DNA from 3 places in the Lentzea sp. DG1S-22 genome. Region 1 is predicted to be linked to each of the others. Evidence: riboswitches for the same ligand, from Rfam matches in the RefSeq annotation. Region 1 holds a riboswitch; each other region holds the start of a gene.
The links. A riboswitch is a leader RNA that binds a small molecule or an ion and turns the genes downstream of it on or off. The one in region 1 is predicted to bind cobalamin.

Region 1 (9,660 bases):
CGAGGGCCCCGCACTCCGGTGGAGTGCGGGGCCCTCGTCGTTCATGCCGGCTCCACGGGACCTGCGTGGACGCGCCGATCGCCTGGTGCGACTCGCGGCAGAAGGCGACCGGCGTCCGGTCGGGGCACACGCTGGATGGACGACGTGCACCCGGACGCGCCCGGCCGGCCTCGTGGACGCTGCTGAACGGCTCGTACGTCGCCGAACACCCCGCGGCCTCGGCCGCCGGAGCCGCGAGCACGCTCGCGGCCGGTGCGACGACGGCGTTCACCACCTCGCGCGGGACAGATCCCCCGGATCCTCGTCCGGAACCGGACAGGCGTCAGCCCTTGCTGGGGCGGCGCTGCGGCTTGGGTGCCGTCACGCCGGGCGCGAGCTTGCGCGCGGTCAGCAGGAAGGCGGTGTGCGCGATCATCCGGTGCTCGGGGCGCACGGCGAGGCCGACGACGTGCCACGGGCGGACGAGCGTCTCCCACGCGTGCGGCTCCGTCCAGCAGGTCTGCTCGCGCAACGCCTCCGTGACCACGGACAGCTGCGTGGTGGTGGCGACGTACACGACCAGGACGCCGCCGGGGATGAGGTTCTCCGCGATCGTGGGCAGCACCTCCCACGGCGAGAGCATGTCGAGGATGACCCGGTCGACCTCGCCCCGGTGGTTCTTGACGTCGTCGACGGTGATCGACCAGTTGCCGGGGCGCTCGCCGAAGAACGTCTCCACGTTGCGGATGGCGTGGACCGCGTGGTCGTCGCGCACCTCGTAGGACTGGACGCTGCCCTTCTCCCCCACCGCGCGCAGCAGCGAGCACGACAGCGCGCCGGAGCCGGCGCCCGCCTCCAGGACGCGGGCGCCCGGGAAGATGTCGCCGTACATGACGATCTGCGCGGCGTCCTTCGGGTAGATCACCTGCGCGCCGCGCGGCATCGACAGCACGTAGTCCGGCAGCAGCGGGCGCAGCGCCAGGAAGTTCGTGCCGCCCACCGACGCGACGACCGAGCCCTCGGGCTGGCCGATGAGCGAGTCGTGCGGGATGGCGCCGCGGTGGGTGTGGTACTCCTTGCCGGGCTCCAGGACGACCGTGTAGTGCCGTCCCTTGGGGTCGGTCAGCTGAACCCGGTCACCCGGCTGGAACGGTCCACTTGCGCTAATCACCGCGCAATGGTGTCAAACGCCCTTCTCAATGGCCGCACGCAGGTCCTCCCTGCGCAGCACGCCCGCCGGGCGCCCCTCCAGGTCGACGACGAGGAACTGCCACGCGGCGGTGCCCCGGACGCGTTCCACGATCTCCTCGCCTGGCTCGTCGGCGAGCAGCACCGTCTCCGGCCTGATCGGCTCGGCGGCTTGCTCCGCGGGGGCGAAAGGGCTTGCCGCGGCGAGCTTCTCGGCCGCCACGGCGTCGAGCAGCCCCGCCGCGACGCCGTCCGCGCGCACCAGCACCACGCCCCGGCCGGCCGAGGTGCTCAGCGCGTCCGCGACGGGGCTCTCGGCGGGGAGCTGGAGCACGGGGAGGATCAGGTCCTCGAGGGTCACGCCGACGGGCCAGGTACGGCGCCGTTCGCTGGCCAGCTCACTTCTCGCGCCCGCGACGACGACCCACGCCGTGAGCACGCACACACCGAAGCGCAGCCATCGGTCTTCCGCGCCCGCCGTGACTCCGTAGAGCGCCCACGCCACCAGTGCGACGGCCACGGCGAAACCACCGAACACGGCGACACGGGTGCCCGCCGCGCGTTCACCTGTGGCGGCCCACACTCCCGCCCGGACGATCCGCCCGCCGTCCAGCGGCAGGCCGGGCAGGAGGTTGAAGATGGCGACCACCAGGTTCGCCCCGGCGACCTGCACCACGAGCAGCCACAGCACGCCACCGGGCGTCATCGCGAAGCCGCCGACGCCGAAGACCACCGCCAGCGCCACCGACACCGCCGGTCCCGCGCCGGCGACCAGCCCCTCGTGGCTGGGTCTGCCGGGGGTGCGCATGATCTCGGACAGCCCGCCGAGCAGGTACAGGCGCAGTCTTCGCACCGGCAGGCCGAGCCGCAGGGCGGCGACGCAGTGGCCGAGCTCGTGCGCGAGGACGCTCAGACCGAGGAACACGGCGAAGAGCGCGGCGACGAGCAGGCCGGTCCCCGCCGGTGTGCCGGGGGCGATGTCGTCGACCAGCGGGGCGTAGAAGGCGACGATGATCGCCGAGCCGATCCACCACGACGGCGCGAGGAGCACCGGGATGCCCGCCACCCGGAACAGCAGCAGGCCGCCCTCTCGTTCGCTGGTCCGCGCGGCCACGGGAGCACTGTAGAGCCACCGGTGTGATCTCGCGGTCTGGTGCGCGGCCAGGTGGCGGGAACGGGATTGTCAGACCCCTGTCCTAGGGTGCGAAGCATGAGCACCACGTTGCGCAGGCCCGCGCTCTCGCCTTCCCGGGCAGGGGACTTCAAGCAGTGCCCGCTGCTCTACCGGTTCCGCGCGGTCGACCGGCTGCCGGAGAGGCCGACGAAGGCTCAGGTGCGCGGCACGGTGGTACACGCGGTGCTGGAAGACCTGTTCGCCCTGCCCGCCGCCGACCGCGTGCCGGACCGCGCGCGGGCGATGATCGCCCCGGCGTGGGAGCGCGTGAAGGGCGAACGCCCGGAGTTCGCCACGCTGTTCGAGGAGCCGGGCGGCGCCGAGGAAGCGGAGTGGCTCGCGTCGGCCACGAAGCTGCTCGACGGCTACTTCGGCCTGGAGGACCCCCGGCGCCTCGAACCGGAGTCCCGCGAGCTGCTCGTGGAGTCCGAGCTGTCCTCCGGCGTGCTGCTGCGCGGCTACATCGACCGCGTGGACGTGGCCCCGACGGGGGAGATCCGCGTCGTCGACTACAAGACGGGTGCCGCGCCCCGCGAGATCGGCGAGGCGAAGGCGTTGTTCCAGATGAAGTTCTACGCCCTCGTGCTGTGGAAGCTGCGCGGCGTCGTCCCCCGCCAGCTGCGCCTGATGTACCTCGCCGACCGCCAGGCCCTCGCCTACACGCCGGACGAGTCGGAACTGGCCCGCTTCGAACGCACCCTCGAGGCGATCTGGCAGGCCATCATGCGCGCCGCCCCGACCGGTGACTTCCGCCCCAACCCCAGCCGCCTGTGCGACTACTGCGACCACAAGGCGTTCTGCCCGGCCTTCGACGGCACCCCGCCGCCCTACCCCGGCTGGCCGGAGCCCGACGACGCCGAGGCCCTCCGGGACCGCGACTGATGGCCGCCTTCTACGAGCCGCTGGGCGACGGCACGTTCCGCTCCACGCAGCACACGGTGGGCCCGTGGGGCCCGGACAGCCAGCACCTCGGCCCGCCCTCGGCCCTGCTGGTCCGCGCCCTGCAAGGCCTGGGCACCCCGTCGTCCGCCCTGGCCCGCGTGACGTTCGAGGTGCTCGGCCCCGTCCCGGTCGCCGACCTGACGGTCGCCACCTCGGTCGAACGCCCGGGCCGCTCGGTGGAGCTGCTGGCGGCTTCGCTGTCCTTCGAGGGCCGCGCGGTGCTGACGGCGCGCGCGTGGCGCATCGTCGGCGCGGACACCACCGCCGTCGCCGCCGGCGCACCGCCGCCGCTCGCGCCGCCCACGTCGGCCGTGCCGATGGAGATCCCGGACCACTGGTCCGGCGGCTACCTGGCCGCCGTCGAGTGGCTTTCCCTGTCCGGCGGCATCTTCACGCCGGGCGACGCGCAGGTGTGGGCCCGCCCACGCGTGGCCGTCGTCGAGGGCTCGGAGCCGTCTCCGCTGGAGCGCCTGTTCTCCGTGGTGGACTCGGCCAGCGGCGTCTCGTCCCGTCTGGACATCCGCAAGTGGTACGCCATCAACACCGACCTGACGGTGCACCTGCACCGCTCGCCTGTCGGCGAGTGGATCGGCCTGGACGCGCGGACCACCATCGGGCAGGACGGGGTCGGGCTCGCGACCAGCGTGGTGCACGACGTGGAGGGGCCGGTGGGGACGACGGCGCAGGCGCTGTTCGTCCGCGAAGGCTGACACAGGCCACGACAGGAATCGCAGCCCCACCGCCGCCACGAAGACCCGCGGTCGACACAGCTGGGTCAGGTTCCGCGCACTGCGGCCGGCACCGGGACGTGCCTCGATGCTGTTCCGGTTCGCCCTCGTCGCCACCCGCGCGGGCTCGGGCTCCACGACCACCGATGTCATCGACCTGTCCGACCGGCCTCGGAGGGGCGTAGCGTCAACGGGACTGTGAAGAGGTTCGCGAACCGGCAGGAAGCGGGCCGCGCCCTGGCAGCGCGACTCGCGGACCGCTCGTGGCACGACCCGCTGGTCCTCGGCCTGCCCAGAGGCGGCGTCCCGGTCGCCAAGGAGGTGGCCGAGCACCTGCACGCCGAACTCGACGTGGTCGTGGCGAGGAAGATCGGCGCTCCCGGTCACCCCGAGTACGGCGTGGGCGCGGTGACGGCCGACAGCGAACCGATCTACGACAGAGCAGTGCTCCGGGCCCTGAACCTCACCGAGGAGCAGCTGGGCGGGATCTGCGACGAGGAACGCGCGGAAGCCCGGAGGCGCACCGCCCTCTACCGGGGCACGAAGCCGCTGGTCATCAGGGATCGCGACGTCATCGTCGTGGACGACGGCCTGGCCACCGGCGTCACGGCCAAGGCGGCGCTCGGGTGGATCGCGCACCACCGCCCGCGCAGCACCACCCTGGCCGTTCCCGTCGCGGCCGGGGAGTCGCTGCGGAGCTTCACGACGAGAACCGTCGCCGTCCTCGTCCCGAGGCACTTCCGGGCCGTCAGCAGCTGGTACGAGAACTTCGATCAGACCACGGACGACGAGGTGCTCAGGGCGCTCTCGAAGTGGGACACCACCGGGAACGGCGAGTAGAAGCGGTGCAGCAACGAAGACCACCGCTCGTAGGAGGGCCCCTGCCGGAAGCCGACCGTGTGGTCCTCCAACGTGTTCCAGCGCACGAGCAGCAGGTAGCGCGACGGCGCCTCCAGGCACCGCAGCAGTTCCAGGCCGCGGAAGCCCGGCGAGGCGGAGATCAGCTCCCGCGCCTCGCCGAACGCCCACTCGAACTCGGCCTCGGAACCCGGCAGCACGTCCAGCAGGGCGTGCTCCGTGATCACAGGCGGCAGAACCTGATGTCCGAGGCCAGCACGGCCTTGGCGCCGATGGCGGCCAGCTCGTCCATCACCTTGTTCGCCTCCTTGCGCGACACCATCGCGCGCACGGCGGCCCACTCCGGGTTCGCGAGAGGGGCGACCGTCGGCGACTCCAGGCCCGGGGTGAGGGCGATGGCGTCGTCGAGGAGCGAGCGCGGGCAGTCGTAGTCGAGCATCAGGTACTGCTGCGCGAACACGACGCCCTGCAGGCGGGCCGTCAGCTGCTTCTTGGCGGCGGTCAGCTCCGTGCCGTTGCGGTGGATCAGGACCGCCTCGGACTCGCAGATCGGCTCGCCGAACGGCACCAGGTCGTGCTGGCGCAGCGTGCGGCCGGAGCCCACCACGTCGGCGATCAGGTCGGCCACGCCGAGCTGGATCGAGATCTCGACGGCGCCGTCGAGGCGGATGACCTGCGCGGTGATGCCGCGGGCCTCGAGGTCGCGGCCCACGAGCCTCGGGTAGGCGGTGGCGAGGCGCTTGCCCTCGAGGTCGGAGACCTTCCAGTCGGTGCCGCGAGGGCCCGCGTAGCGGAACGTCGAGGCACCGAAGCCCAGCGCCAGCAGCTCCTCGACGGAGGAGCCGTTGTCGTCGGCGCCCGAGTCGGCGGCCAGGTCGCGGCCGGTGATGCCGAGGTCCAGGTCACCGGACGCCACGTAGATCGCGATGTCCTTGGGGCGCAGGAAGAAGAACTCGACCTCGTTGTTGGGGTCGAGCACGGTCAGGTCGCGCGGCTCGTGCCGCTGCCGGTAGCCGGCCTCGGTGAGCATGGCGGAGGCGCGTTCGGCGAGCGCACCCTTGTTCGGGACTGCTACGCGCAGCATGTGGGGGTCTCCGTCAGAGGTACTTGTAGACGTCTTCGAGGGTCAGGCCGCGGCCCAGCATCAGCACCTGGAGGCGGTACAGCAGCTGCGAGATCTCTTCGGCGAGCTTCTCGTCGGACTCGTACTCGGCGGCGATCCAGACCTCGCCCGCCTCCTCCAGGACCTTCTTGCCCTGCGCATGGACGCCGGCCTCGAGCGCTGCGACGGTGCCGGATCCCTCCGGCTTGGTGGCGGCTCGTCCGGTCAGCTCTGCGAACAGGGAATCGAAGGTCTTCACGGCTCCACATCCTCCCATCCCCCGGACCCCGGTCCGCACCGCGGTCGCGTCTGTCCCAGGCCGTGGACGTGATCTGTCCTGCATGAACACCCGGTAGCGTGAATTCCCGTGTCGGAATTCGCGGAGGTCCTCGCAGCGCTGCGCCGGGTGCGCGGGATCAACCCGTTCTTCGCGCTCGACGTGGGTCGTCCGGACGACTCCTGGTCGCCGGGAACGGCGCTCCTGGACGGCCCGGCGCTGAAGAACACCATCGACGCCATCGCTGTCCGGTACCGGGCGGAAGAACCCCGCGTCGCGGCGAGCCTGTTCTTCCTCAGCTACACCGCTCGGCTGCTCAGCCCGCTCACGGCCGCGAACCTCCCGATCGACGTCCGGCCGGAGAACCTGTGGTGGCAGCACCACCCGGTCAACGGCCTGAGCGTCCGCATCGACGAGCCGCGGCTCGGCCCGCCCGCCGCCGAGGCGCTGGAACCCGTGGTCGAGGCGATTCAGTCGGTCACACCGGTGGCGCGAGGGTTGTTGTGGGGCAACGCGATGTCGAACATCGCGGGTGCGCTGAAAATGGTTGTGCGCGCACGGATGCTCACGGCGGAGGAAGCGGAAGAACGGGGCGAACTGCTCATGAGCGCCCCGCCTTTCGAACAGGCCGGGAAATTCCTGAGCTTTCCCGGCGAAGTCGGGTTCGTGCGCAGGAGCTGCTGCCTCTACTACCGCGTCGCCGCAGGTGGGAAGTGCGGCGACTGTCCGCTCGTGAAGTGAGGGACGCAACAACTCTTATGGCCGGTTGTGCCTGACGGGCCGGTGAACTTACGGTGCACGCGCCGCAGTGACGGGAAGCCGGTGTGAATCCGGCGCGGTCCTCGCCACTGTGACCGGGAAGCGATCCCCGCCGAGCACGTCACTGGTCCCGCGAGGGGCTGGGAAGACGCGGGGGCAGCGTTGATCCGGGAGTCAGGAGACCGGCTGCGGCGCCGCAAGGAGAGTTGACCTTCCACGAGGTATGGAGGAGCCCGTCATGACGAGCCCCGCAGCAAGCCTGTCCGCCGTCCGCGTGCCCAAGTGGGCCTTCGCCGTCTCACTGCTCGGCCTGGTCGTCACCTACCTGGTCCTGCAGGAGAACGGCCTCGCGCTCGGCGCGAGCTCGGAGCTGCTGCACGAGTTCTTCCACGACGGCCGCCACGCCCTCGGCGTCCCGTGCCACTGATCCGCTGATCAAGCAGATGACGACGTACAGGTCCCTTGCGCTGCGCGGGGTCGCGGCCGGCGCCGTCGCCGGCGTCGCCTCCGCGCTCGTGCAGCTCCTGGTCACCGAGATCCCGATCCGCGCCGCGCTCGCGGTCGAGGCGGCGCGGGAACCCTCCGGTGACGGCCACTCCCACGGCGGTGAGGAGCTGGTCAGTCGCGGCACGCAGGTCGTGGGCGGCATGCTCGGCGTGGTGATCGTCGGCGTCGCGGTGGGCCTGGTGTTCGCCACGGCCTACGCGCTGTCGAAGCGCTGGTTCGCCGCCGGCACGCCGTTCACGCGCAGCTTCACGTTCGGCGCCGCGGTGTTCGGCGCCGTGGCGCTGCTGCCGTGGCTCAAGTACCCGGCCAACCCGCCCGCCGTGGGCGACCCGGAGACGGTGAACCACCGCACCGCGCTCTACCTCGGTGTGGTGGTCGCGGGCCTGCTGATCGTGTGGGGCGCGAGCCTGCTGGCCGGCCGGCTGCGCGAGCAGTCGCAGCCGGTCCGCACGACCGCCGTGCTGCTCGCGGTCACCGCGGCCGTCGCGGTGGTGCTGCTCGCGTTCCCCGCGTCACCGGACACGATCCCCGCGGACGTGCCGGTTGCCGTGCTGTGGCAGTTCCGCCTCAGCTCGCTCGCCCAGCTCGCCACGCTCTACGTCGGCATCGGCGTGGTGTTCGGCCTGCTGGTCGACCCGGCCACGCGCCGGGCGAAGACCCCCGCCGCGGCGCCACACCGCTAGACGGGTAAGTCCTGACTGATCAGTGGTCGTAGGCGATCAGGGATCGGGTAATGGGCTGACCGGTGGCGCGGTTGTGCCAGATCGCGGTGGTCAGGGCGAGGATGCGTTGGGCGATGTGGGCGGTGACGCCGTCGATGGTGCGGCCGCCGTGCAGCTCGAGGTCGAGCTGGCCTTTGAGGGTGTGGTTGACCGATTCGATGAGCTGGCGGACGGGTTTGAGCAGGTGTTCGGCCGGGCGTGGGGTGCGGTTGCGGTAGTTGGGGCGCAGTAGCCGGACCCCGCGTTCGACCAGGAACGTGTCGAGCTCCCGGGAGACGTAGCCCTTGTCCGCGATGACCAGTAGACCGGGTCGGTCGGCCAGCACGGACGGATCATGGTCCAGGACCGCCATCAGCACCTGGCGTTCGTCGATCCTCGGGTTCGCGAGCGCCCAGATGATCGGCAGGCCGGCCGGGATGCAGACCAGGCGCAGGCCCCAGGAGAACCGTGAATGCGACGAGCAGTAGCCGGCCAGCTGGCCAGTTCGGAACGTCTGGTGGTCTCGCAGGAGCGGCCGCATCCGACCCGGGCGGAGTCCACGATCCAGGTCGCGTCGGTCCACAGGTCGGTGTCTGATGTCCCGGCGTGGCCGCTGCACACCGCAGATCCTATTTCCACAGCCCGGCCACGTGCGTGTTCAGGACCTCCGCCGCTTCCTGCGCGGTGAGGTGACCGATGACCACGTGGGCGGTGAGGCCGTCCGCGATGGCCAGCAGCGCGCGAGCCGCGGCAGGCGGATCGGCCAGGCCGCTGCCGGTGGCCAGGCGGACGAGCAGGTCGTGCAATGCCGCGTAGCTGTTCCTGAGGGGACGGGCGAGTGGCTCCTTGATGGCGGCTTGGGCGACGAACGCCAGCCAGATCCGCGCCTCGGCCCGGTGTTCGTCACGCAGCAGCGCGATCTCGTCGATCGCCTGCCCCAGGGAGGAGTCCGCGGTCAGACGTGCTCGCACGCGCTCGCCGACGTGCTCGACGGCGAACAGCAGCATCTCCTCCTTGGTGCGGAAACAGCGCTGAACGGCACCGAGCGAGACCTCGGCGCGAGCGGCGACGTCACGCATGCTCACCCCCTCGGGCCCGTGTTCGTCGGCGAGGCGGCAGACGGCTTCGGCGATCTGGCGGCGCCGGCTGTCGTAGTCCACCTGCTTGGGCATGCTCTCCTCTTTTCCGATACGGTTGTATCGATCTTACCGGATGGAGAACGTGATGATCAGGCAGGACGCCTTGTGGGCGAAGACGGCCGCAGCCCAGGCGGAAGCGGTCCGGAGCGGCGAGATCTCCGCCGCCGAGCTCGTCGAGAGCCACCTCGACCGCATCGCCGAGGTCAACCCGCGGGTCAACGCTGTCACGCAGCTGATGGCCGAGCGTGCGCGCGAGGCCGCGGAGCTCACGGACCGGCAGCGAGCGGCGGGGCAGGCGCTCGGGCC
Region 2 (9,660 bases), 2.4 Mb from region 1:
TCCCACGACGTGACGACGCCGTTGAGGGAACCGGTGGCCGGCAAGGATTCTGGTCGGCGAAAACACCGCCACCACCTGGTCCGTCGGGTCGGGCACCGCGCCCGTTCTCACCGCTGTCCGCCTTTCTGCCGGAATACTGTCACGCGTCCAGGACGCGATTGCTGTGGCGGGAGAGCGATGGCAGGCAAATACGCACCCCTGACGGCATACCTCGTGGATGCGGCAGGGCACGGTCGAGAGAGCGTTGAGCTGTCGTTCGCCGAGCTCGCCGAGCTCGCCGAGCTCGCCGACCTCGTGGGCGGTCTTCCGCCGTCGGCGTTCGAGCACCGGGCGTGGTGGGCCAACGGCATGTTGTCCCAGCAGACGGCGTGGCGCGGCGCCGGGTGGTCGGTCGACTTCGTCTCCCTGCACCGCCGCCGCGTGCGGTTCGTTCGACATGCCGCTCCGTTGACCACATCGCGTCGGAACCCGCGGCAGGTCGGAGCGGTTGAGCTACTCCTCGACGAAGACACCCCTGCTTTGGACGTACGCGTGCGTTGCATGTGGAGGATCGCCGGTGAGGTCGAGTTGTCGGGCGGCAAGCTGGTCTTCCCGAGCCTGCCCGGCGTGGCCGCGATCTACCGCTTGACGCTGAACGGCCTGACGGGGAGGCCTCGGATCTACGTCGGCGAGACCGACAACCTCCGCCGTCGAGCCGGCAACTACCGCAATCCTGGACCGACGCAGCAGACGAGTCAGCGGCTCCATGACGAACTCGTCCGGCATCTGGCGTCGGGCGGCACGGTCAGCCTGTCCGTGGCCACCGAGGCCGAGATCGAAACGGGCGGCCTCCGCTCCGCGTTGCCGCTGACGCGCAAGACGGCCCGCGTCCTCGCAGAACACGCTGTGCTCGCTCTGGCCTACGTCGACGACGCGGTGGACATCCTGAACGCTGATCGAGGCGCGGAGTGACGGGCCGCTGCTCGTCGTCGAGGCCACGCACCGCCTCTCGTACGATGACGCCATGTTCGCCCTCCTGCGGTCGGTGTGGGACGAGCCCCGGCCGGCTCGAGGCGCGGCACGGCTCTGGTGGGACTGGGCGCTCGTCGTCGTCCTGCTGCTGATCGCGGCACTCGAAGCGGTGCTGCGGCCCGGCCTGGAGACGAGGGCGGGCTCGCTCGCCGTGGCGGTGGCGTTGCTGCCGTTGCTGCTGATACGTCGGACCAGGCCACTGGTGGCGGTCGCCGGGGCGTTCGGGGTGGCCGCGGTCGCCTCGCTCGTGTTCGGAGGCGAGCCCGAGCTCGGCGTGCTGGTGTTCATGGTGCTGTTCCCGTACTCGCTGTTCCGGTGGGGGTCGGGTCGTGAGGCCGTGATCGGGCTGGCGGTCATGCTCGGCAAGGTCGTGGTGTCGGCGGTGCTCGGGTACGTCGGCGCGGGTGAGACCGTGGCCGGGGCCGCGGTGCTCGGGGCCGCGTGTGCCGCCGGGGCCGCTGTGCGGTACCGGGGGCGGGCGCGGGCTCGGGAGTTCGAGCAGGTCAAGTTGCTGGAACGGGAGCGGCTGGCTCGGGATCTGCACGACACGGTGGCGCACCACGTGTCGGCGATGGCGATCCGGGCGCAGGCGGGGCTGGCGCTGGCTCCGGCGCGGCCCGAGGCGGCGGTCGAGGCGCTCGCGCTGATCGAGTCGGAGGCGTCGCGGGCGCTCACCGAGATGCGCACGATGGTGAGAGCATTGCGCCGCAACGACTCCGCGGACATGGCGCCCAGTCCCGGCGTTGCCGACGTCGCGCTGCTCGCCAGCCCCGGGACGCCCGGGCCCGAGGTGGACGTGCGGATCGACGGGCCCGTCGGCGACCTGTCCCGGTCGGTGGGGACCGCCGTCTACCGGCTCGCCCAGGAGGCCGTCACCAACGCGCGGAGGCACGCCCGGCACGCCACCCGCGTCGAGGTGCGCGTCACCGTCGGCGGCTCGTCGGTGCGCCTGCGGGTGAGCGACGACGGCGACTCCGGCACGACAGCGGGGGAAGGGCACGGGCTGATCGGCATGAAGGAGCGTGCGAGCCTGCTCGGCGGGACCTGCGAGGCGGGACCCGGCGCCGGCCGGGGCTGGACCGTGACCGCCGTGCTGCCGCTGACGGGAGCGGGCCGGTGAGCGTGCGGGTCCTGGTCGCCGACGACCAGGAGATCGTCCGCACCGGGCTCGCGATGATCCTCGGCGCCCAGGAGGGCATCGAGGTCGTCGGGATGGCGCCGGACGGGCGGCAGGCCGTGGAACTGGCCCGGCGCCTGCGGCCCGACGTGTGCCTCTTCGACATCCGGATGCCGGAGGTCGACGGCATCGAGGCCACCCGCCTGCTCACCGCGTCCGGCGCCGCCGACGCACCGGCTGTCGTCGTGATCACCACGTTCGACCTCGACGAGTACGTCTACGCCGCCTTGCGCGCGGGCGCCAAGGGATTTCTGCTCAAGGACGCCGGTCCCGCCCTGCTCGCCCAGGCGGTCCACGCGGCGGCGGCCGGTGACGCCCTGATCGCGCCGAGCGTCACGGCGCGGCTGATCGAGGCGTTCGCCGACACCGGGCCCGCGGGACCGGACGCGCGGCCGGCCGAACCGCTCACCGAACGCGAGGAGCAGGTCCTCGCCGCCGTCGCGGGCGGGCGCACCAACGGCGAGGTCGCCCAGGAGCTGCACATCACGCTCAGCACCGTGAAGTCGCACATCGCCAGCCTGATGGCCAAGATCGGCGCCAGGAACCGTGTCGAGATCGCCATTTGGGCCTACGAGACCAGACGCGTCCGGAGCGGTTTCCGGACGCGATCAGCCGAAAGTACGACGACGGCGCCCGACCATCGGCCAGGATGATCGAAGCCCTTCCGCCGATGAGGTGACGGCCCGCGCACGCCACGATCTGGTGCATGACCTCCACCAAGCGGGACGTGCTCATCCCCGCCGCGATCCTCCTCTTCAGCGTCGTCCCGGTGCTCGGCGGCGTCCTCCGGCTGGCCGAGCTCGGCGCCGGCGCGCAGATCACGCCGGACAACGCGCGGTTCTTCGCCTCACCCGTTCCCGTGGTGGTGCACGCCGTCACCGTCAGCGTCTACTGCATCCTCGGCGCTTTCCAGTTCGCTCCCGGGTTCCGCCGGCGCAGACCCGGCTGGCACAGGGTTTCCGGACGGCTCCTGGTCCTCTGTGGACTCGTCGGGGCGTTGTCCGGTCTGTGGATGACCGCCTTCTACCCGAAACCCGCCGACGTGGGCGCCTTCCTCACCGGCACGCGGCTGGTGTTCGGCACGGCCTGGGCGGTGTTCCTCGTCCTCGGCCTCGCCGCCGTTCTCCGCCGGAACGTCTCCGGGCACCGGGCGTGGATGATCCGCGGGTTCGCCGTCGGGCTCGGCGCCAGCACGCAGGCCGTGACGATGGGACCGTGGATCGCGCTCGTCGGCCCGCCGGACCGGCACAGCAAGGCGGTGCTCATGCTCGCCGCCTGGCTCGTCAACCTCGCCGTGGCGGAGTGGATCATCCGCCGTCCCGCTCGCACGGCCGGTCCGCTGCGCGCCCGGCTCGCGGTGGGGGAGAGCCGGTGAGGGCGGTCGTCCGGCCTCACCGGCGGTCGAACGCCTCCAGCAGCTTCGCCGGTGCCTTGAGCCGCCACGCCTGCTCCACCAGCTCGGCCAGCTGCCCGGAGTCCACTTCGGCCAGATCGACCAGGATCGCGCCGTACCCGTCGTAGTGCGGTGTCGTGAAGAACGCCGGGTCGCCGGACGCGAGCAGCGCCGCCTTCTCGTCCAGGCCGCACAGCAGCACGAGCCCGCCCTCTGCCTCGCTGCGCAGCCGGGCGAAGCTCCTGCCCGCCACCTTCAGCGCCGGCGTCCGGTACCAGGTCGCCTCCTCGACCTCCGGCAGTCGCGAGGCCAGGGTCACCACGTCGTCCCAGGTCGTCATGGCCGTCATCGTCGCAGCGGTCCGGCGTGTCCGGCTTGGACGAAGGGAAACTCGCCGAAGGGTGACCAACGGCGCGCGACGGGGTACTCGTGAGCGGCCGGAGCGCACGCTCCGGCGCCGGGAGGTCACATGAGTGCGCAGCTCGACATCAGCCTGCTGACCTGGCTGCTGACGATCGGCCTGGTCGTGGCGCTGCTCGCGGTCGACCTGGTCGTCGCGGCCAAGCGCCCCCACCACGTCGGGATCGGCGAGGCGACCGCGTGGTCGGTGGGGTACGTGGCGATCGCCATCGGGTTCGGCGTCTGGTTCACGCTGCACTACGGCGGCGGGCCGGGCACCGAGTTCTTCGTCGGCTACCTCGTCGAGAAGAGCCTCTCGGTCGACAACCTGTTCGTCTTCGTGATCATCATGTCGACCTTCTCGGTGCCCGACCGGCACCGGCACAAGGTGCTCACCTTCGGCATCGTGCTGGCGCTGGTCATGCGGGGGATCTTCATCGCGCTCGGCGCCACGCTGCTGTCGCTGTTCTCGTTCGTGTTCCTGCTGTTCGGCCTGCTCCTGATCTACACGGCGGTGCAGCTGTACCGGCACCGGGACGAGGACCCCGACATCGAGGACAACGTCGTGGTCAAGACCTCGCGCCGGGTGCTGCCGGTGACCGACGACTACGCGGGCGGCGACCTGTTCACCCATGAGGGTGACAAGCGGATGGTGACGCCGCTGTTCGTCGTGCTGATCGCGATCGGGACCATCGACCTGCTGTTCGCGCTCGACTCCATCCCGGCGGTCTTCGGCATCACGTCCCAGCCGTACGTCGTCTTCGCCGCCAACGCCTTCGCCCTGCTGGGCCTGCGCGCGTTGTTCTTCCTCGTCCAGGGCCTGCTGGACCGCCTGGTGTACCTGTCGGTCGGGCTGTCGCTGATCCTGGCGTTCATCGGGGTGAAGCTGATCCTGCAGTGGGCGCACGAGGACGTCAGCAAGAGCGTGCCCGAGATCCCCACGCTGCTCAGCCTCGCCGTGATCGCCGTCGTGCTCGCGGTCGTGACGGTGGCGAGCCTCGTCAAGACCAAGCGGGACCCGTCGGTCAAGGCCCACCCGGGCTCGCTGCGGACGCGCAGGGCGTCCGCCGGGCGCTCGGGGAAGGGCCAGCCGCAGGCGGCGGATCGCCGGTCCTCCTAGCCGAAGCGCCACCGACGGGTGTCCTGCCCGGTCCGGCCCGGCGGCACCGCCCGCCCACAGGGTGAAAACCGGCTGCGCCACACCGGGCCGGGTGTTTACCTGGTCGGCATGACGAGCTGCGGCCGTGCGCCGACATCCCCGTCCCGCGAACGGGCCTGGTCCGGTGCCCGCTGACACCGCGACGACGCGACCCGATCTCGGTACCGGGCTGCGCCGCGTGCTGGTCGTCCTGTGCACCACCGAGATCATCAGCTGGGGAGTGCTGTACTACGCCTTCCCGGTGCTGCTGCCGACCATCAGCGCCCGGACCGGGTGGTCGCTCGCGGCGATCACGGCCGGGTTCTCCGCGAGCCAGGTCGTCGCGGGCCTGGTGGGCATCCCCGTGGGCGGGCTGCTCGACCGGCACGGTCCGCGCGCCGTCATGACCACCGGCTCGGTGGTCGCCGTGCTCGCGCTCGTGGCGCTGGTGAGCGCGAGGTCGTCGGTGTGGTTCACCGCGGCGTGGCTGCTGGCCGGTGTCGCGATGGCCGGTGTCTTCTACGCGCCCGCGTTCGCCGCCCTGACCCGCTGGTACGGGCAGCGCCGGGTGACGGCCCTGACCGCGTTGACCCTGGTCGCCGGTCTGGCGAGTACCGTGTTCGCGCCGCTCACCGCGGTGCTGAACGACCGGCTCGACTGGCGCGGCACCTACCTAGTGCTCGCCGCTTTCCTGGCGGTCACCACGATCCCGCTGCACCTGTGGGGTCTGCGGCTGCCGTGGCCCGCGATCGAGCACGAAACCGTCCACACGCCGTCGGCGGTGGCGCGCAGCAGGCCGTTCCTGGTGCTCGTGGTCGCGATGAGCCTGGCCGCGTTCAGCGTGTATGCCGTCGTGATCAACCTCGTCCCGCTGCTCACCGAACGCGGCATGACCACCTCGGGCGCCGCTGTCGCCCTCGGCCTCGGCGGTGTGGGCCAGGTGCTCGGGCGCCTCGGGTACGCCAGGCTGGCCGCGAGGACGTCGGTGTGCACCCGCACCCTGGCGGTGCTCCTCGTCAGCGCGGCGGTGACGATCCTGCTGGGGCTCGTTCCCGGACCCGCGCTCCTGCTGATCGCGGGCTCGGTGCTCGCCGGCGTCACGCGCGGGATCTTCACCCTGGTGCAGGCGACCGCGATCACCGACCGGTGGGGCGCCGTCCACTACGGACAGCTCAACGGCCTGCTGACGGCACCGGTCATGCTCACCGCGGCCGTCGCGCCGTGGGCGGGCAGCGCACTCGCGGCGGCACTGGGCGGCTTCCCGGCGGTGTTCGTCGTGCTCGGGCTGATCGGGGTGCTGGCGGCCGCGCTGTCCACCGCGAGCGTGCCGCGTTAACTCACCGGTCCTCGGTCAGTTGCGGTGGCGGATCCCGGCGTAGAGGAAGGTGCCCCCGGCGAAGGCGACCGCGAGGCCCGCCCACCCGCGCTGGTTCGCGGCCATCACCGACTCGTACCGGTCCTCGGTGAGTTCGCGGACGACGGCACCGCCCTTGGACTCCACGTACTTGCCCTCGCGCTGCTCGAAGGTCCCGGCGGTGGTGTCGGTCAGCAGCGCGTAGGCGAAGAGGAAGGCCCCGCCCAGCAAGGCGATCGCCGCCACCACGACCGACCACGCGGACAGCGTCGGGTTCTCGAAGTTGTACCCGCGGTCAGCAGCGCCGCCGCCAGCACCAGCGCCAAGGAGATCACGGTCAGCACGACGTTCGCCGACCGCGGCAGCAGCGGGCTGCCGGTCACGAACCCGGACAGGATGACGACGGCATCGATGGAGATCACGACGAGCGAGGCCCACTGCAGCGGCACCAGTCTCGTGCGTCGTCACAGTAGGGCCGGGAGGCCGTTCCCGGGCCACAACGGCGATCTCCGTCCGCGTCAGCGGGACAGCGACATGATGAGCATCTGCTGACGGCCGTCCTCGCACTGGCCGATCACGGTCCAGCCGGCCGACTCGTAGAGCCGCCGCGCGGGTGCGTCGGGGTGGGTGCCGAGCCAGGCCGTGGCGTGCCCTTCGACGATGCGATCCAGCAGCAGCCGGCCCAGCCCGCGCCGCCGGTGGGCCGGGTCCACCACGAGCTCCACGACCTCGAACGCCGGCGGCCGGAGCAGGTGGTGCAGGTGGGGCGCGACGCAGCTGTGCACCAGGGCGTAGCCGCGATCTCCGGGCACTTCCCCGCGAGCGGGCCAGCCGTAGACCAGCCCGGCGACGGTCTCACCGCGCCACGCCACGAACCCGTGAGCGCCCGGTGTGGCCATGCTCCGGTCGAACCGCCCGTCCGTGAAGCGGGCGATCTCCTCCTCGGTCTCCGAGTAGGGCGGCCCCGCGAAACCCGAGCGGTACAACCGGAACACCTCCGATCGCAGGCCCAGCAACGCCTCCGGGTCCGCGAACCGCACCTGGTAGCCCACGGCGACCAGGATGGCGGCCTGCCGGGCTTCTGTCACGACACCCGTGCGGCGGCTCGTCCGCCGGAGCTCACCTCGGTGTGGCGACGATCCGCTCGGCTACCAGGGGCGGCGGCGCGGCGGCACCGGGACCGCCCGCGTCGACCCAGTCGGCGACGCCGTGCACCGCGTCGTCGTCCAGGACCGATCCCACCCACACGGGTTTCGCTCCCGCGGCGCGCGCGGCCGGGCTGGGCTGGACCACGACCACGTTCGACACCTCGCAGGCGTCGAGGCAGTCGGCCACGCGCACGGACGGGAGCCGTTCGCGCAACAGCTCCAACTGGCGGTCGTGGTCGACCTCGGGGTGCTTGCGCGCGGTGCCGCAACAGCAGCCGCGGCAGACGGTGATCCGTGACGTCATGACGTTGTTCCACCCGCTTGTGCGCTGGAGCGAGGACAGCGGCGAGCGCCGGACGCGTGCATCGGAACCCTTCCCGCACATCCACGACAGGAGTTGGTGACACCGCGCGGAACGGGTGATCGGGCTCGCCTCGCGAGGAGGCACACCGTTGCGGGACAGCGCCGGATTCCCACCGGACTTCCCCCACGCCGCGCTGAACGTCCCCAGGCTCTCACGTCCCGGGCGGAGATCCGATGTGGGGAGGAACACCGCGTCCCGGACGACGTTCAGCCCTTGCCGGGGTGGCCCTTGCCCTTGGCGGGCGGCACGGGCTTGTCGTGCGCCGGCTTCTTGGCGGGCTCCTCGCGGTGCGGGCTCACCTCGGCGACCAGGACCGGGGCCGGCGTCTGCGTCCGGGGTGAGGCAGTGGCCGGTGCCGGGGCGGCGGTCGTGGACGTCGGAGGAGGTGCGGTGGTGGTCTGGGCGGGTGCGGACTCGCCGGGAGGTGACGGTGAGAGGACCGCGAAGGCGACGCCCGCCGCGGCCATCACGGTCGCCGCGGCCGACGCGGCGAGCACACGTGTCGTGCGACGTGGTCGCGCGGGAGGCAGGACGTGGGTGATCGGCCGGTCCGGATCGCGCAGCACCCGCGCGCACTCCGCGGCGCTGGGGCGGCGGCGTGGGGACAGGGACGTCATCAGCATCAGCAGGCGTTCGAAGTCGGGAGGGAGGCCTTCGGGGATGAAGGGTTGCCGGTGCAGCCGCGCCACCGCGGCCTCGATCTCGCTGCCCTCGTACTCGCGGTGGCCGGTGAGGCATTCCAGCAGCACCAGGCCGAGCGCGTAGATGTCGACCGGCTGGCCGAACTCGTCTCCGCGCACCTGTTCCGGGGCGAGGTAGGCGGCGGTGCCGACCACCTGGTCGGTCCTGGTGAGCCGCGTCGAGCCGATCAGCCTGGCGAGGCCGAAGTCGGCCAGGTGGGCGTTGCCGTGCCGGTCGAGGAGGATGTTGGACGGCTTGATGTCGCGGTGGACGACATCTCGTGCGTGGACGTACGCGAGCGCATTGGCCAGCTGGGCGCCGAGGTGCCGCACGTCGTCCACAGCGAGCGGCCCGTCGGCGAGGCGTTCGCGCAGAGTGGGACCGTCGATGAGCTGCAGGACGACGAACGGGGCGCCGTCGGCGGTGCCCGCGTCGTGCACCCGGACCAGGCCGGGGTGGGACAACGCGGCGAGGGTCTTGACCTCGTTGGCGAACCGGCGCTCCTGCGAGAGCTCGGACCCGGCCCGGAAGAGCTTGACCGCGACGTCGCGGTGGAGCCTGGTGTCCCGGGCGCGGCGGACCTCGGCCACGCCGCCGGTGCCCAGCAGCTCGGCGATCTCGTAGCGGTCGGCGAGCCTGCGGTCGTGAGCGGACGAGGTCATCGCAACCCTTCTCCGGCGGTCGGTCGCCCCGTGTGTTCCCTCCTCCCGGGAATCCCAACCACCCGATTCCGCCGGGCGGTCGCCGACGACGACCGCCCGGCGGCTGGTGGGTGCCCCGGCTCAGCCGCTGACCGAGGCCGAGAAGTTGTCGACCGCCAGGCCGACACCGCCGTTCCACGGCTCGAACCCGGCCTGGATGCTGGTCAGGTACCAGGAGCTGGTGATCGCACCACGGGCGCGCACGTCGTTGATGAAGTCGAGCACGTTGAACGACCACGAGGTGATCGCCGACGGCGCGACGTAGGAGATGACGTTGTTGGAGCCGTTGCTGCC
Region 3 (9,660 bases), 4.2 Mb from region 1:
GTGCCAGAAACCCCAGTCCTCCACGGCGTCCACGATGCCGGGCTCGTCCGCCTTGACGTCGGCCGTCGCGAACGCCTTGATGGCGCGCAGGTCGAGCCCGCCCTGGGCGTCCAGTTCCGACAGTGCCGCGCCGACGCTCGTGGCCGACGCGCCCCTCGTCGACCCCACGCCGACGACGAGCGTGCGCGGCACGATCCGCAGCACGTTCTCCTTGCTGGAGCCCGCCCGGTCGTCGACGACGATCACCCAGGTCGCGTCCTCGCCCGCCGCCACGACGTTCGGCGGCAGGGCGGGCAGCGGGAAGTTCAACGGGTTGCGCAGCACGACCTTCTCGCCCGCCTCGATGGCGGCGAAGCAGGCCTCGACGTCGCCGTCCGCGGTGGCGTCGAGCTGCTCCACCAGCTCGTCGAGCACCGAGTCGATCGACGGTCCCTTCGTCACCACGGCCGTGCGGTTCAGCAGGTCCGCGACGTGGCGGGCGAACGTGTCCGCGTTCCCGGCCAGCGCGACGACGAAGTGCTCGTCCACGCACACCACGGCCGGGTCACGGCGCCGGTCGCGCAGCAGCGGCGCGATCAGGCGGACGGCGGACCCGGCGTCCAGGAACAGCACGACGGCGCCGAGCCGCGGCCAGAGACCGCGGACGGCGAGCTTGACAGGACCGTCGGGGACGACCGCGTCGGCGCCGAGCAGGCCTGCCAGGTCGGCCGCGTCACCGCGGTGGGCGGCCCCGGCGAACACACCGATCACCTGCTGCTTCCCCACGGTCCGGCGGCCGGGCGGCTCGGCTCCACCGCGCTCACTTCTTGCTCCCCCACAACACGGTCACCGGCACCGCGGGCGCGAACCCGGAGTCCAGCAGGCGCGAGGCGGTCCAGTGCACGCCCTCCACCTCGTAGCCCGCGGCCACCAGCGCGTCGCGCGCCGGCACGATCTCGTCAACTCTCTCGGTCGCCACCACGACCCGGCGGGCCGACACGGCGGCGGAGGCCTTGACCGCGCCGATCTCACCGCGACCGACGAACACCGCGTCGGGGCGCGGTAAGGAGGGCGCGTCCAGCTCGGACTCCTCGACGCGGACGTCCACGCCGTGTGCGGAGGCGTTCGCGATGATCCGCACGCACTGCACGGGGTCGGGCTCGACCGCGATCACGGCGGCGCCCAGCCGGGCGCACTCCACGCCCACCGCGCCGGAACCGGCCAGCACGTCCCACACCAGCACGCCGGGGCGCGGGGCGAGACGGGCCAGCACGAACGCGCGGACCTCGGCGCCCAACACGTGGCCGCGGCTCGCGAACTCCTCGTCCGGGAGCGCCCAGCCGTCGCCGGACCGGAGGAACTCGTTGTCCGCCAGGCACAGCACGGCGTCCGGCGCGGTCCAGCGCCTGGTCACGGCGTCACGCGGGTCCACTGTGGTCAGTCCGTCGGCGTCCGACACGACCATCGACCGGCGCCAGCCCGCGAGGCCCGCTCCGATCTCGGCGGGGCCCACGCCCTCGGCCAGCTCCACGACCACGGCGGAACGGGCACGGCACACGTTCAGCGCCGGGCGCAGACCGTCCGCGGCGTCGACGACCTCGACCGGGCGGCCCGCCGCCTCCCGCAGCTTCTCGACTGTCACGGCTTCCGCCTCAGTTGCCGGCCGTGCGCTTGGACTTGCGGGCGACCGGCTTCTTCTTCGCCGTGGCCGTGGAGGCGCGGACCGTCGGCGGCTTCGGCTTCTCGGCCGCCACCACCGTCAGCTTCGGCTTGGGCGCGGACTCCTCGGCGGGCTTGCGCACGGACTGCTGTATCTCCTCGACCGCCGTCCACGCCGGGTTCGGCTCGGCGGGAGCGGCGGGCGAGGGAACCGCGGCCGGGATGGGCTCGTCCGTGCGCGTCGCGATGCGCGAGGCGGCGCGGCGGGACCAGCGGGTCGGGCGGGCGGTGCGCGGGGGCTCGTCGGCCGAGCTCGTGGCCGACGCCGAGGCGCGGCGCGCCGGCGCCTTCACCGCGGTGCCGACCAGGAACAGCGTGGGGCGGTACAGCTTGTGCTGCTTCACGACCGCCTCGAGCTCGCCCACCGTGGTGTGCACGACGATCTCGTCGGTCTGGCTCACCTTGTACGCGACGACGACCGGCGTCTCGGTGGTGTAGCCGCCCTGCAGCAGCTTCTCCACGAACTGGCCCGTGCGCGCGCCCGAGACCGTCGCGGCCATCGTGGTCTGCAGCCGCGCGAACTCGGCGACGCGCTCGCTGCTCTCCGGCGAGATCAGCACCGCCGACGACGCCTCGGTCTGCGTGAGCTCGCGGCCGATCCTGGCGGCAGCGGCGGCCACGACCGACACGCCGGGGACGACCTCGACCTCCAGACCGAGGCGCACGCACAGGTCGTGCTGCTCCTGGACGCCACCACCGGTCGCGGCGTCGCCCGCGTGCAGGCGCACGACGACCTGGCGCGAGGCCGCGGCGCGGCGGTACAGGTCGGTGATCTCCTCCGGCGTGACGCGCGAGAAGTCGACCAGGTCGGCGTCGGGGCGGGCGTGCTCGCGGACGCACTCGACGTCCACCGCGCTCGGGGCCCAGATGACGACGTCGGCTTCCGCGATGCGGCGCGCGCCCCGGACAGTGATGAGGTCGGCGGCACCGGGACCGGCGCCGACGAAGGAGACCCGACCGGTCGTCGTCACGACAGCTCCACAGGGGGTTTCGGGAAGAGGCTTAAGCGAAGACCGTACCGTCTGCCACTCCTGCCACGAACGGGTGGCAGGCGCGCACGAAACGGGCCACCGCCTCCGGATCACCGGCCGGGTGGGTGTGGAGGTACGACGCGTGCACGCCGCCCACCACGAACCCCTCGGCGACGGGCCGCGAGCCGACGCCGCGCCAGTGCCACGCGGGTGGGGCCGAGTGCGGTGTGGACAGCTGGGTCCGGTGGAACTCGTGGCCGGTCACGCGGCTGCCCGGCGGGTGCAGCGGCGAGCTCGCGGAGGCCACCGCGTCCCGGTAGCCCAGGGTCAGCTTCGGGGTCATGAACCCCTCGGCGTCGACCACCCCGCACATCGGGTGCCCGTCGAGCGAGCGGGCCAGGTACAGCAACCCTCCGCACTCGGCGTGCACGGGAGCGCCCGACCGGGCGAACCGCGCCACGGCGTCGCGCAGCTTCGCGTTGGCCGACAGGGCTTCCGCGTGCTGCTCGGGGAACCCGCCCGGCAGGACGAGACCGGCCGTGCCCGCCGGGAGGTCCTCGTCGTTCAGCGGGTCGACGACGGCGACCGCGGCGCCCGAGGCCTCCAGCACCTCGACGTGCTCGGCGTAGCCGAACGTGAACGCCGCTCCCCCGGCGACCGCGACCAGCGGCTCGTCCTGCACGCGGTCGACCTGGGGCTCCCACGCGGCGACGGCCATCGAGGGCACCGACGACGCGAGCCTGCGCACCGCGTCGAGGTCGACGTGCTTCGCGACGGCGGCGGCGATCGCGTCGACCGCGGCGACGGCCTCCGGCCCGTGCTCCGCGGCCGTCACGAGGCCCAGGTGCCGTGAGGGCAGGGAGAACCGCGGGTCGCGGGGCAGCACGCCGAGCACGTCGAGGCCGACCTCGTCGCACGCCGACCTGAGCACCTGCTCGTGCCGTTCCGAGCCGACCTGGTTGAGGATGACGCCGCCGAGCCGGACCGTCGGGTCGTAGCCGCGGAACCCGTGCAGCAGCGCGGCCAGCGACCGGCTCTGCCCGCGGGCGTCCACGACGAACAGCACCGGCGCGTTGATCAGCTTGGCGACGTGCGCGGTCGAGCCGATGCCCGCGGTGTCGACGCGGCCGTCGAAGAGGCCCATCACGCCCTCGACGACGGCGATGTCGCAGCCCTTGGCACCGTGCGCGAACAGGCCGGGGATCCGGTGCTCGCCGACCATCACCGGGTCGAGGTTGCGGCCGGGCCGCCGCGTCGCCAGCGCGTGGTAGCCGGGGTCGATGTAGTCGGGCCCCACCTTGAACGGCGCGACCCGGGACCCGGCCAGGCGCAGCGCGGCCATCAGACCGGTGGCGACGGTGGTCTTGCCGCTGCCGGACGCCGGGGCGGCGACGACCAGCCTGTTCACCACTCGATCCCCCGCTGGCCCTTCTGCCCGGCGTCCATCGGGTGCTTGACCTTGGTCATCTCCACCACGAGGTCGGCGGCGTCGACGAGGGCCTGGGGCGCGTACCTGCCGGTGATGACGACGTGCTGGTGACCGGGCCTGGTCGTCAGCACGTCGACCACCTCGTCGACGTCGATCCAGCCCCAGTGCAGCGGGTACGTGAACTCGTCGAGCACGTAGAGGCCGTGGCGTTCGGACCGGATGCGACGGGCGATCTCCGCCCAGCCCTCCCGCGCGGCGGTGGCGTGGTCGTCCTCGGTGCCCTGCTTGCGGGTCCAGGACCAGCCCTCGCCCATCTTGTGCCACTCGACGGCGCCGCCCTCGCCGGTCTCGTCGTGCAGCCGGCCGAGCGCCTTGAACGCGGACTCCTCGCCGACCTTCCACTTGGCCGACTTCACGAACTGGAACACGCCGATGTCCCAGCCCTGGTTCCAGCCGCGCAGCGCGAGGCCGAACGCCGACGTCGACTTCCCCTTCATCTCGCCGGTGTGGAGCATGAGCAACGGCCGGTTGCGGCGCTGACGGGTGGTCAGGCCGTCCTTCGGCACCTCGGTGGGTTGTCCTTGAGGCATCGGGATCTCCTTATGCGGCCCGGACGACGCCGGCGAGGTGGTCGGCGGACAGCTGTTCGAGCCTCACGCAGGTGCCCTGCAGCGCCTCGGCGATCTTCTGGGCGAGCCCGAGGCGGACGTGCCCCTGTTCGCAGTCCACGACGACGACAGCGGTCTGCTCCAGCAGTCCGGCGGCCTTGAGCGCGTCCGCGGCCGGGTCACCGCCGAGCCCGGACGACGTGGCGCGCCCGTCGGTCAGCAGCACCACGAGCGGGCGCTTGCGCGGATCCCTCAGCCGTTCGACCTCCAGCACCCGGTGGGCCTTCAGCAGACCGTCCGCGAGCGGGGTCCGTCCTCCGGTGCGCATCTTCCTGAGCCGCGTCGCCGCCGCGTCCACGGAGGTCGTCGGGGGCAGCGCGACCTCGGCCTGGCTGCCGCGGAACGTGACCACGCCGACCTTGTCCCGGCGCTGGTAGGCGTCGCGCAGCAACGAGATCACCGCGCCGCTGACCGCCGACATCCGCTTCTGCGCCGCCATCGAGCCGGAGGCGTCGACGACGAACAGGACGAGGTTCGACTCCTTGCCCTCCCTGACCGCCTTGCGGAGGTCGGCGCCCGTCAGCAGCAGTCCCGGTCCGCTGCGGCCGCGGGCCCGCTGGTGCGGCGCCGCGTTCGTGAGCGTGTCGACCAGGTGCAGCCCACTTCCGTCCACTGTGGACGAACGCACGACCCGGCCCGTGCGGGCGCGTGCCCTGGAACGCTTGCCGGGCGTGCCTTCCCCGACTCCGGGCACCTCCAGCAGCCGTGCCTTGAACGCGGGCGCGGGCTCCGGTGCCGGACGGTCACCGGGCGCGTTCCCGCCGCCCTTCGGGCCCTCCTGCGGTTCGGGCAGCTCGCCACCACCCGGCCCGTCGTCGTCCGGTCCCTCCCCGGGGTCCTCCGCGTGCTCGGCCGCCTGCCGCATGGCGTCCTCGAGCTGCTGCTCCTCGATGCCGGGCTCGTCGAACGGGTCGCGGCGGCGCCGGTGCGGCAGCGCGAGCCGGACCGCGGTCTCGACGTCCTGCTCCTCGACCTGATCGGCACCCCGCCACGCCGCGTGGGCCGTGGCGGCACGGGCGACCACGAGGTCCGCGCGCATGCCGTCGACCTCGAAAGCCGCGCAGACGGCGGCGATCCGGCGCAGCTCACCGTCCGGGAGGGACACCGCGGGCAGCCTGTGCCGCGCGTCGGCGATCCGCTGCCGGAGCAGGGTGTCCTCGTCCTCCCACTTCCGCGCGAACCCCACCGGGTCCGCCTCGTAGGAGAGCCGGCGCCGGATGACCTCGGTGCGCACGCCGACGTCCCGCGCCGCCTTCACCGCCACCGTCAGCCCGAACCGGTCGAGCAGCTGCGGCCGCAGCTCGCCCTCCTCGGGGTTCATGGTGCCGACCAGCAGGAACTGCGACGGGTGCGAGATCGACACGCCCTCGCGCTCGACGTGCGCGCGTCCCATCGCGGCGGCGTCGAGCAGCAGGTCGACCAGGTGGTCGTGCAGCAGGTTGACCTCGTCGACGTAGAGCACGCCCCGGTGCGCCGCCGCCAGCAACCCGGGCTGGAACGCCCGCACGCCCTCGGTCAGCGCTTTCTCGAGGTCGAGGGAGCCGACCAGCCGGTCCTCGGTGGCGCCCACGGGCAGCTCGACGAGCTTCGCGCGCCGCCGCTCCACGCCCTCGTGCGGCGCGTCGGGGCAGTCCGCGCTGCCGGGCACGCACCCGAAGCGGCAGTGCGCCGACACCTCCAGCTCGGGCAGGAGTGCGGCGAGGGCACGCACGATCGTCGACTTCGCGGTCCCCTTCTCGCCTCGGACGAGAACGCCGCCGATGCCGGGGTGAACGGCGTTGAGCAGCAGGGCCAGCCGGAGGTCGTCATGTCCGACGACAGCCGAAAAGGGGAACATGCTCGGTGAAGTCCTTCCTCGGGTGTCCACGCCCGCGGTCAGGTGAAGAGGGGGACGAGTTCCTGACTCCCGACCTGCCGGGCCGGTCACAGTCGCGGGACGGCGCCGGATTCGCACCGGCTTCCTCGCACTCCCCTCACAGCCCCGGCATCGTCGCATTTCGCACCGCCGTGTCCAACAGCCAGGTGAGCGACGTCGCGTCAGAAGTGCGGTATCGTTGGTCCGCGCAGTCGCACTAGCGCTGCGAAGTGGACCCGGCAGCCTTCCGGACGGTGGGTGGGCCGGGTTTCGCGGTTTTCAGACGACTTCCACGGCGGCGACCAAAGGCTGCACCCGCTTCTTCCACTGACCACCCCGGTGCCAGCACCAGGCGATCGCGTCCGGCAACGCGAGCAGCGGTTCCTCGTGGGCGCGGTGGTGCCGGTAGACGAGCGTCTCGTGACACCCGAGATCTCGAACACAGCGGTAGAGGAGCTTCTTGTCGGCTTCGAGGACGGAATCGTCCTGTTCGAGCACCGGCATTCCGGCGCCGGACACCGCGAGGTCGCAGACCAGCCGGACGAGGCATGCATCCCGTTGGCGCCTGCGCACGTGCGCCGATCCGTCGTGGATCGTGACCTCCGGCGCGATCTCCACCACCACGTCGAGGATCTGCTTCCTGCGCTGATCCGATTCCTTGTGGAAGTGGATCCTCCGCTGGTTGGCCATGACCGGACCGCGCACGGTCCGGCGGGCGGAGACCGGATCACCCGTGAGCAACGCCGCCGCGGTGACCAGGAAGCCCTCTCCTCGGTCTCGTCCACGAACACGTGGGCGGTTATGTCGAACTGCCTCCTGATCACGCCGAGATCTGATCGTGGCAGAAGGCTCGGCGACACGATCGGGCGATGGCAGGCGACGTCGCCCTAGATCAGGCTCCGGAACTCCGCCCAGGCCTCCCGGACCTCGTCGGCGGTCCACTCCAGCGCGGGCTCCGCCACCGTGATCTCCGTCTTGGCGAGCGTCCCGTCCCGCCAGAACCCGCCGAGGAACGGCCCGCTCACCTCGGTCAGCCGCGCCGGGTCGCCCGGCAGGTGCAGCGCGAACTGGTGGGTGTGCGGTTCGGGCAGGTCCAAGGCGGCGGCCACGACCTTGGCGTGCTCGACGTACAGGCCCAGCCGGGGCAGCACGGTGTCGAGGCCGTGCAACGCCGACAGGGCTGCGGGCCACTGCTGGAACAGCATGCCGCCGTACCGGTGCCGCCAGACGCGTGCCTGGTCGACGAAGTCCTGCGAACCGGCGAGCGCCGCGCCCGAGACGCCTTCGAGCGACTTGTAGAACGACACGTAGACCGAGTCGAACAGGCCCGCGATCTCGGGCAGCGGCTTGCCGAGGCCGTACGTGCTCTCCCACAGCCGCGCGCCGTCGAGGTGCACGACGGCGTCGCGTTCCCGTGCCAGGTCCACGAGCGAGGTCAGCTCGTCCCAGGTCGGCAGGACGAACCCGGCCTCGCGGTCCGGCACCTCCAGCAGCAGCGTCCCGTACGGCTCCGGGCAGGAGCCCACCTCGGAGTCGCGCACCTCGACCGGGCGCAGGCCGGACAGCACGGTCAGCGCGTCGTCCTCGTGGTTCAAGGGGTGCGCCCGCGGGTGCATCGCCACGATCGGGTTGTGGGTGCGGTCGGCCCAGCAGCGCAGCGCGATCTGCTGCGCCATGGTGCCGGTGGGCACGAACAGCGCCGCCTCGGTGCCCAGCAGCTCCGCGACCCGCTTCTCCAGCGTCTCCACCGGGCCGCCGTCGCCGTACCGGTCGGGGTCGACGTCCGGCACGGGGCCGAGCCGTTCCAGCAGCGTCTTCTTGCGGATCCCGGAGAGTTGGCGGTTCAGCACCCCAGCATCAAACCTCAGCCGCGAGAGTGTCCGCGAGAGAGATGACGCCCGCACGGATCTCGTCGGCGGTCATGCCCTGGTTCAGCAGGAACTCGATGTGCTCGCCGCGCAGGACGGCCAGCACGGTGTGCGCCTTGAACGTCGAGCCGACCAGCCGGGCCAGGCGTTCCACGGTGACGCGGAAGTTGCCCTCGCAGCTGCGGACCGTCGTCCGTTCCACGGCGATGACCAGCGGCAACGACGCCAGCACGTGGTCGAACAGCGTGCCGGCGAACTCCCCCGCGGTGCGGCACTCCAGCGACGCGGTCCTGATCCACGACGCCGCCGTCTCGTCGACCACGGCGCTGACCAGGCCCGCCTTGTCGCCGAACCGGCGGAACACGGTGCCCTTGCCGACGCCTGCCGCGACAGCGACGTCGTCCACGGACACGGCGTCGATGCCGCGTTCCCCGATCAGCCGGGTGGCGGCGGCCAGGATCGCGGCGCGGTTGCGGGCGGCGTCGGCGCGTTCCAACGGGTTCTCCCTTGACACAAGCGGACTGACGGTCCGTATAGTAACAACCGGACCAACGGTCCGCTTATTGGGGAGGAAGATGATGAAGGCAGTGCGGTTCCACGAGTTCGGCGGGCCCGAGGTGTTGCGGGTCGAGGAGGTGCCGGACCCGGTCGGCGACACGCTCGTGGACGTCACCGCGATCGGGCTCAACTACGGCGAGACCGTGATCCGCCGCGGCAGGGGCCGGGAGCTCTTCCCCTGGTACCCGGGGCCGTCGCTGCCCGCCACGCTCGGGTCGGAGGTCGTGGGCACGACACGGCAGGGCCGCCGGGTCATGGGCGTGCCGAGGGACGGCGCGTACGCCACGAAGGCCGTCGTCGAGAACCCGGTCGACGTGCCGGACGGCGTGAGCGACCACCAGGCGCTGGCGCTGCTGCTGCAGGGCACCACGGCGGTCGCGGCGGCGAAGGCCGCGCGGATCCAGCCGGGCGACCGGGTGCTGGTCGAGGCGGCGTCCGGCGGTGTCGGCACCCTGCTCGTGCAGCTCGCCCGCCGCGCGGGCGCCACCGTGCTCGAAGCGTCCAGCAAGGGCGGCATCGGCTACGACTGGGACGGCCTCGACCCGGTGGACGTCGTCTTCGAGTCGATCGGCGGCGAGGTCGGCAGGCGCGCGTTCGAGCTGCTCAGGGACGG

Region 2: another riboswitch for cobalamin. It lies ahead of V1227_RS04170 (hypothetical protein); the one in region 1 lies ahead of V1227_RS14310 (CbtB domain-containing protein).
Region 3: another riboswitch for cobalamin. It lies ahead of V1227_RS35840 (putative cobaltochelatase); the one in region 1 lies ahead of V1227_RS14310 (CbtB domain-containing protein).

Annotation. Positions count from the first base shown of each region.
Region 1 is NZ_CP143276.1:3,266,132-3,275,791, forward strand. It holds gene V1227_RS14265 (tRNA (adenine-N1)-methyltransferase) at 323-1,147, opposite strand; gene V1227_RS14270 (site-2 protease family protein) at 1,163-2,281, opposite strand; gene V1227_RS14275 (RecB family exonuclease) at 2,378-3,223, shown strand; gene V1227_RS14280 (thioesterase family protein) at 3,220-3,993, shown strand; gene V1227_RS14285 (phosphoribosyltransferase) at 4,210-4,851, shown strand; gene V1227_RS14290 (antibiotic biosynthesis monooxygenase family protein) at 4,785-5,096, opposite strand; gene hisG (ATP phosphoribosyltransferase) at 5,093-5,953, opposite strand; gene V1227_RS14300 (phosphoribosyl-ATP diphosphatase) at 5,967-6,230, opposite strand; gene V1227_RS14305 ((2Fe-2S)-binding protein) at 6,339-6,989, shown strand; cobalamin riboswitch at 7,038-7,212, shown strand; gene V1227_RS14310 (CbtB domain-containing protein) at 7,246-7,434, shown strand; gene V1227_RS14315 (CbtA family protein) at 7,451-8,197, shown strand; partial or broken gene V1227_RS14320 (transposase) at 8,217-8,809, opposite strand; gene V1227_RS14325 (TetR/AcrR family transcriptional regulator) at 8,845-9,387, opposite strand; gene V1227_RS14330 (amidase) at 9,440-9,660, shown strand, end outside.
Region 2 is NZ_CP143276.1:902,462-912,121, forward strand. It holds gene V1227_RS04120 (hypothetical protein) at 1-44, opposite strand, end outside; gene V1227_RS04125 (DUF7662 domain-containing protein) at 178-951, shown strand; gene V1227_RS04130 (sensor histidine kinase) at 1,004-2,131, shown strand; gene V1227_RS04135 (response regulator transcription factor) at 2,128-2,841, shown strand; gene V1227_RS04140 (DUF2306 domain-containing protein) at 2,895-3,563, shown strand; gene V1227_RS04145 (MmcQ/YjbR family DNA-binding protein) at 3,580-3,921, opposite strand; gene V1227_RS04150 (TerC/Alx family metal homeostasis membrane protein) at 4,051-5,100, shown strand; gene V1227_RS04155 (MFS transporter) at 5,264-6,454, shown strand; gene V1227_RS04160 (hypothetical protein) at 6,470-6,718, opposite strand; gene V1227_RS04165 (GNAT family N-acetyltransferase) at 6,991-7,560, opposite strand; gene V1227_RS04170 (hypothetical protein) at 7,592-7,924, opposite strand; cobalamin riboswitch at 8,018-8,160, opposite strand; gene V1227_RS04175 (serine/threonine-protein kinase) at 8,191-9,327, opposite strand; gene V1227_RS04180 (GH12 family glycosyl hydrolase domain-containing protein) at 9,448-9,660, opposite strand, start outside.
Region 3 is NZ_CP143276.1:7,534,992-7,544,651, reverse strand. It holds gene V1227_RS35865 (cobalamin biosynthesis protein) at 1-750, opposite strand, end outside; gene V1227_RS35860 (hypothetical protein) at 800-1,621, opposite strand; gene V1227_RS35855 (cobalt-precorrin-4/precorrin-4 C(11)-methyltransferase) at 1,632-2,669, opposite strand; gene V1227_RS35850 (cobyrinate a,c-diamide synthase) at 2,701-4,077, opposite strand; gene cobO (cob(I)yrinic acid a,c-diamide adenosyltransferase) at 4,074-4,688, opposite strand; gene V1227_RS35840 (putative cobaltochelatase) at 4,699-6,603, opposite strand; cobalamin riboswitch at 6,640-6,788, opposite strand; gene V1227_RS35835 (hypothetical protein) at 6,901-7,311, opposite strand; gene V1227_RS35830 (threonine aldolase family protein) at 7,509-8,471, opposite strand; gene V1227_RS35825 (helix-turn-helix domain-containing protein) at 8,479-8,985, opposite strand; gene V1227_RS35820 (quinone oxidoreductase family protein) at 9,065-9,660, shown strand, end outside.